DNA from 2 places in the Paenarthrobacter sp. 4246 genome. Region 2 is predicted to be linked to the other one. Evidence: predicted binding sites of a transcription regulator. Region 2 holds the regulator's gene; the other holds the start of a gene.
What was found. The regulator HrcA, encoded in region 2, represses chaperone genes, less so after heat shock. The targets are predictions, from matches to a motif close to TTNGCACTCGNNNNNNNCGAGTGCNAA.
Positions count from the first base shown of each region.

Region 1 (3,405 bases), on a different contig from region 2:
TTGCTCCCCGCTGGCACCTGCGCTTGGTTCCATGAACGCTGTGGGGCCGGGGCGGAGCATCCAGATGTCCCCAGCCGGCGGGAGGTAGAACACGCCAAATGAGCGATGCTCGGGGTCGTCGGTCCAGATAGGCACCACAGCAACCGCAGCGCCGGTGTCCGGGTTGATCCACTGGGCACGGGGCAAGGGCTGCTCGTGGACTTCGGGGTCCAGGAATGGCGCCGTTCCCCTCCCCCAGCGTTTCTCGAACCGTTCGTAGAACGCGGGAATGATGTGGCCGTCATACGGACGCCAGGCACTCATGAATGGCTCCTTGGTGATTTGAGGGTTCGGGAAGAAGGCTCCCAGCCGGGCGGCCCGAAAGTCAGGGGCGACTGGGGCCGCCCTGGTTCCTTGCTGGCCGCTGGTTCGTGTCGATGGACTCGCACCTTTACCGGCGTTCCGGGCTTTCGTGCGGGCACACCCCTCCGCCGCGCCTGATCGTAAGCCGCCCGCTTTCCTGGGTCCGACAAAACGACGTACGCCTGCATGATGGCGTGCAGTTCCTGGAGGTCGTCCGCGGAGGTGGTGTCGCCGTCGTCGACCTTTTGGCGTGTATCCGGGTGATGGGTCCGGAGCAGCGTGCGGTAGGCGCGGGCGATCTCACGGGTCGTCGCGTCCGGCGACACGTGCAAAGTGGCGTAGTGGTCAGGTTGATCGCTCACGGTTGGTTCCGGTTTCCTGCAGCGGACTTGGGGATGGCCCCCGGCGTGAACCGGGGGCCATCAATCGGGAGACGACGGGCGGGGACCGCTTTCATGTGCGCTAAAAAACGCTGTGACGTGGCACGAAGCCTGCGCCCAACTATTCCGATGCGGCCGCCTCCGTTGTTCCCGGTCGGCGCCCTGCCGGTTGGCCACCCCCGGGGAAGCCTTCCGGAAGGGCACAGGATTAGGCGTTGATCTCTTGCCGTTGTTCGGTGGACGTGATCTCGATGCGCCGCGGCTTGGCCTTCTCGGCGACGGGGATGCGGAGTGTCAGCACGCCCGCGTCGTAGCTGGCCTTGACGCCTTCGGTGTCCAAGGTGTCGCCCAGGATCAGTTGCCGGCTGAAGACACCTTGCGGGCGTTCGGCGGCGATCATCTCTGAGTTCTCGCCAGCCGGCGACTTCCGTTCTGCCTTGACCGTGAGGACGTTGCGCTCGACGTCGAGGTCGACGGAGTCGGGGCTCACACCTGGCAAATCAAAGGCAACGACAAACTCCTCGCCCTCCTGCCAAGCATCCATGGGCATGCCGGCAGGGCGTGCTGTTGTGCCAAAAACCTGTTGGGCGAGCCTGTCGAATTCGCGGAACGGGTCAGTGCGCATCAGCATTTTGTTCTCACTCCTCTGGTCGTGATGCTGATTTGTTGTTGTCCCAGCCTTCCCTGATCTGTGGTGGCTGGTATAGATTTTTTATAGCACTGGTGAGAAAGTAGTGCAAGTAGGTTTTCGGAAGATTTTCGGAGGTTCTTGATGGCGGGTTCGGACGGCGCTGCTGCGGAGACGCACGACGGCGGCCCGGCTGCTTCCGGGGCGGACGGCACCTCTGCCGGTGGCCGGGACGCTCGCGGCGTCTACGCGATCTCAGTGGCGGCGGAACTGGTTGGCACGGGGCAGCAGAACATCAGGCAGTACGAGCGCAAAGGGCTGGTCACCCCGGAAAGGACCGACGGCGGCACCCGGCGTTACAGCGAGGACGACCTTGCGACTCTACGGAGGATCGGCGCACTCCTGGATGAGGGGCTGAACCTGGCCGGAGTGAAGCTGGTGCTCGAGTTGGAGGCCGAGAACCGCGGGCTGACGGAGGACAACCGGGGGCTTGCTGATGACAACCGGGAACTCCGGGCTGATAACCGGGGGCTGCGCAAGGATTTGAAGCGGGCGCGGTCTTCTCCGAGCGGCCAATTCTGACTGAACGAGACACCACTGGAGTCGTCAGGCAGTGGCTGCAGACCAGCGAAAGGCGCGAACGCCCAACCTCAGAGCCGACCATGTAACATAGCGCGGCTTACCGCGCCTCTTTCCATGACTGTCAGAGGTCACGGATATGGTGTGATCTACAACAAAAGGGCGTTGAAGTCGGCAAGGCCCAGGCCGCTTCACGGTCACCCCGCCGCCCCAGACGGCGCTGGTTCACGACCAGGGCAGGGTACGGAGGAAACTCCAATCGCATCACTCAGAGAGGGCAGCAAGTCGCTGTCTGCTCGCTTAAAAAGGGGAACATATGAATAAGGCACTCATTGGCACTGCGGTCCTTGCGACGGCGCTCGCCCTCAGCGCGTGTGGGAGCACGGCCAAGAACACGGCAGCGGAGTCGGCGAAGTCCTCAGACGCTCCAGTCACCGCCCCGACGGCAGAGCCCGTGGCCACTCCCAAGTCGACGCCTTCGCCGACTGGAAATGCAAAGTCGGCGCGGGGTAACTTCATTGCAAAGCTCGGCGACGTAGGAACGTTCAGCAACCAGAACACCAAGAAGGTGACTACCAAGTTCACCGTGGACAGCATCCTGGACACTGTTTGCACAGAGCCCTACTCCCGTCCGGCCGAGAACGGCCGGATTATTTCAGTGGCCCTGACCGTGGAGACCACTCCGGAACTTGCCGAGGATTCCTTTCCAAAGCACATGATCTCTAGCCACGACTTCAAGTTCATCGCGGCCAGCGGCACAACGTTCAACGGTAATCTGGGCACTTCAGCGACGTACTCGTGCATCGACGACGCGCTGGAATTCCCGAGCGGGGGTATGGGGCCCGCAGAGAAGGTATCAGGCAGCGTTGTTCTCGACCTTCCGCCGGGAACGGGAACGCTGGTCTACACGGGCGGCGCATACGCCGGCCCATTCTTCGAGTACCCGATCAGCTAACAAAGGAATCTAGGGGGCCGGTCGCACCTGTCTGGGGCCGGCCTCCTCAACCCCGCCGAGACGTGAAGGAGCGGCACGCCGAAAAGTCGTCCCGCAGGCCGCGGCATTCGCTATCGGTCGCAATCGGCACAGGTCAAAGCAAAAGCCAGAGCGCATCAGGGGCCAAGATTCTGCTTAATTGCCTCGCTATTCCGGCAAAGGCTAAGTCGCTCCTCTAAAAGAGTGAACGATACCTGACGTGGCCGCTCCCCAACTCCGATTATTCAACGCCTCTTGTCGTTTTGCTAAACGCAGTTGAAAATCTACAGAATCGCCGTCATCCCGCCCCACCCCGTACCCACGCGGGAAGCCGTGGGCCATGCAGCTCCCCCACTGCCCGCGTACAACCACAGCTCACCCGCGGCGTTCCGCGCGAGGATGTCTGCACGTCCATCACCGTCGAAGTCACCCGGACCAAGCAGCGAGTTCATGACGTTCCAGCCCTGCCCAATAGCCCGCTGCTGCAGCCATCCACCGGAGCC
Region 1 is NZ_JBEPOP010000002.1:248,159-251,563, forward strand. Features, by position in the region: gene ABIE35_RS03870 (hypothetical protein) at 1-303, opposite strand, end outside; gene ABIE35_RS03875 (J domain-containing protein) at 300-704, opposite strand; gene ABIE35_RS03880 (Hsp20/alpha crystallin family protein) at 931-1,353, opposite strand; gene ABIE35_RS03885 (MerR family transcriptional regulator) at 1,495-1,932, shown strand; gene ABIE35_RS03890 (DUF4352 domain-containing protein) at 2,246-2,884, shown strand; gene ABIE35_RS03895 (FG-GAP-like repeat-containing protein) at 3,187-3,405, opposite strand, start outside.
Region 1: a site for HrcA is predicted at 1,437-1,463, ahead of ABIE35_RS03880 (Hsp20/alpha crystallin family protein). Genes of this name have one in related genera too.

Region 2 (3,405 bases):
CGCAGGATCCAGCTTGCTTGGCGTTTCAACGTGGAGGTGTACCTTGAGGTCCCCACGGCCATAACCACGCAGGTGCGTGACGCCCAGCCCCCGAAGGGTGATGATCTCGCCTGACTGGGTTCCGGCCTTCACATCAATGTCCTGTGCGCCGTCGAAAGTATCCAGCTGCAGCTCCGTACCCAGCGCCGCGGCTGTCATGGGCACGCTGAGGGTGGCGTGGAGGTCGTCGCCTTCGCGCATGAACATGGAATCGTTGTTGACACGGATCTCCACGTAGAGGTCGCCGGACGGGCCTCCTGCTGGGCCTGCTTCGCCCTGACCGGACAACTGGATGCGCGTACCGGTGGCAACACCGGCAGGAACCTTGATGGTCAGGGAACGGCGGCTGCGGATGCGGCCTTGGCCGTTGCACTCATTGCAGGGGTCCTTGATGACCGTGCCGAAGCCCTCACAGGAACCGCAAGGGGCAGCGGTCATGACTTGGCCAAGAATGGACCGTACAGCGCGCTGGACCTGGCCGCTGCCGCCACAGATGTCACAACGTTCCGGGTGGGTGCCCGGGCGGCAGCAGCTGCCGTCACAGGTGGGGCAGGTCACGGCGGTATCCACTTCGAGCTTCTTGTTGACACCGAAAACGGCGTCCTTCAGGTCAATGCGGACACTGATGAGCGCGTCCTGGCCGCGTCGGACACGGGAGGCCGGGCCGCCATGACCACCCCCACCACCAAAGAAGGTGTCGAAGATGTCCTGGAACGCAAAGCCCTGGCCGGAATATCCACCGCCAAACCCGTTGTCCGTTCCATTCTCGTTGCCGGTGGCATCGTAGACGCGGCGCTTCTGGGGATCGGACAGCACCTCATAAGCATGGGTCACGGCTTTAAACTGCTCCGCGACGTCCTCCCCTGGGTTTACGTCCGGGTGGAGTTTCCGCGCCAACTTGCGGTACGCCTTTTTGATCTCTTCCCCGGTGGCTTCCGGCGAGACTCCCAAAACGTCATAGTGGCTGCTCAAAGTCGGTATCTCTTCCTTGTTGTACTGCGGATGTTTCTTCGGGCCGGCGTTCAGCCGCCGAGAATGCGTGAAAGGTAACGGGCCACGGCCCGGACGGCGGCCATGGTAGTTGGATAATCCATGCGGGTTGGCCCCAGGATCCCTACCTTGGCGCCGGAGCCGTAGCCGGTGGCTACGACGGAAGCTTCGGCCAATCCGTCATAGGGATTTTCCCGGCCGATGCTCACGGTGACGCCTCGGGGGTCGTCCCCCATGTCTGACAACAACCGGAGCATGACAACTTGTTCCTCAAGGGCTTCCAGCACCGGACCGATGCTCAAGGGGAAGTCCACGTTGGATCTGGCGAGGTTGGCAGTACCCGCCATCAGGATGCGTTCTTCGCGGCTGTTGTCGCTCAAGGCCTGCAGTCCGTTGGCCAAGGTTTGGGCCAGTCCCCGAAGCTCCGGCGGACACAGGGCAATCACCGACGGAAGCACCTGCGGCAACAGGGCCAGTTGCGTCCCTGCGATGCTGCTCAGGAACCGGGACCTCAATTGCATCAAAGCGTCGTCGCCCACGTTCGAACCAGCGTCGATGACCTTCTGGCCGACGCTGCCGGTATCGGCAATCAGCACCACCAACACCTGTTGAGGCGCCAACAGGACGAACTCAACATGCCGTACCAGGGCGCGGTTGGAGTGCGGATACTGCACGACGGCGACCTGGTTGGTCAGTTGCGACAGGAGCCTTACGGTGCGCTCCAGAATGTCGTCTACCTCATCAGGGCCTTCAAGCAACGAATGGATGGCCCGCCGCTCGGCGGCCGAAAGGGGCTTGACCTGGGAGATGCGGTCGACGAACAGGCGGTAGCCCTTGTCGGTGGGAATGCGGCCGGCACTGGTGTGGGGCGCTGCAATGAGGCCTTCCTCTTCCAGAACGGCCATGTCGTTACGGATGGTGGCGCTTGAAACACCGAGATGGTGCCGTTCAACAAGGGCCTTCGAACCGACAGGCTCGCGTGAATGCACGTAATCTTCAACGATGGCACGCAGCACTTCCAACTTGCGTGGCTCACTCATTGCTCCACCTCCTGACGACTGCCGTGGTCTCCGGGACCGGGTCCGCTTAGCACTCAACATGCCCAAGTGCTAACCAGTCTAGTATGAGCCAACCCGTTGCTAGCATTGAACTTTCCTTTCCCAACCCAGCACAAAAGGTAGGAACTCCTTGGCTTTCGACACGTGGGGTCCGCAGGATCTGTCAGCTCCTGCCAAACGGCAACTACCGGAGGTTGCCGTCCAACGGGGGATGATCCTCGAAGATGTCCAATCTGGCTGGGTGGGCGAAGTCACCCGGGTTGAGAAAACCGGTGGCATGCACATCGTGTCCCTGGAGGACAGGCGGGGGAAGACGAAGTCGTTTCAACTCGGATTTGGCTTCCTGCTCGAGGGGCAGCCCATCCGCTTGATGCCCCCGGCTCCCCGACAATCGACGCCGGCCGTTCAGGCCGGGCGCACAGCGTCGGGTTCGGTGAAGGTTGAAGGACAACGCGCCCAGGTGGCCAAAGCCAGCCGCATTTGGGTGGAAGGAAAACACGACGCCGAACTCGTCGAAAAGGTCTGGGGCGACGATCTCCGCGTCGAGGGCATTGTGGTGGAGCCCCTGCATGGAGTCGATGACCTCAAGTCGGCAATCTCCGCCTTCAACCCCGGTCCCGGCCGGCGCCTCGGCATCCTGGTGGACCACCTCGTGGCCGGCTCCAAAGAGTCGCGCATCGCAGCTGAAGCCATGACTGTGCCTGGCGCCGCGGGAAACGTCCTGATTGTCGGCCACCCCTACATCGATGTCTGGCAGGCCATCAGGCCCAAAGTTCTGGGAATTGAGGCTTGGCCGTCCGTACCCCGCGGCACCGACTGGAAGACCGGGATCCTCACCGCCTTCGGGTGGCCTCACGAGACCGCTGAGGATATAGGACTGGGCTGGCAGCGTCTTCTTGGAGCGGTTCGCAGCTACGCAGACCTCGAGGCCTCGCTGCTGGGCCGCGTGGAGGAAGTCATCGATTTCCTCACAGTTCCCTGACCTTTGGCCCCAAAGCAGCAGCAACTGACGTGTCATCGTGGCGCTTGTCCCGGGAAGCCTGCCGGGGCCGGTATTCTGGGACAGCAACACCGCACCATCTTTACAGCAAAGGGAACACACCGTGGCAGAGAACGCTCCTGAAGAACCGGGCAGCGCCGCAGGCCAGCCCCAGTACCATGGCGCGCCTGCAAATGCGCTGCCACTGACCGCCAGCGAGGACAGGCAGTGGGCTACCTTGGCACACTTTGGCGGCATTCTCGGATGCCTGCCATCTCTCCTGATCTACTTGATCTTCCGTGACCGCGGACCGTTCACGGCACAGGAATCCAAGGAAGC
Region 2 is NZ_JBEPOP010000003.1:193,320-196,724, reverse strand. Features, by position in the region: gene dnaJ (molecular chaperone DnaJ) at 1-1,011, opposite strand, end outside; gene hrcA (heat-inducible transcriptional repressor HrcA) at 1,062-2,069, opposite strand; gene ABIE35_RS06260 (DUF3097 domain-containing protein) at 2,218-3,069, shown strand; gene ABIE35_RS06255 (DUF4870 domain-containing protein) at 3,191-3,405, shown strand, end outside.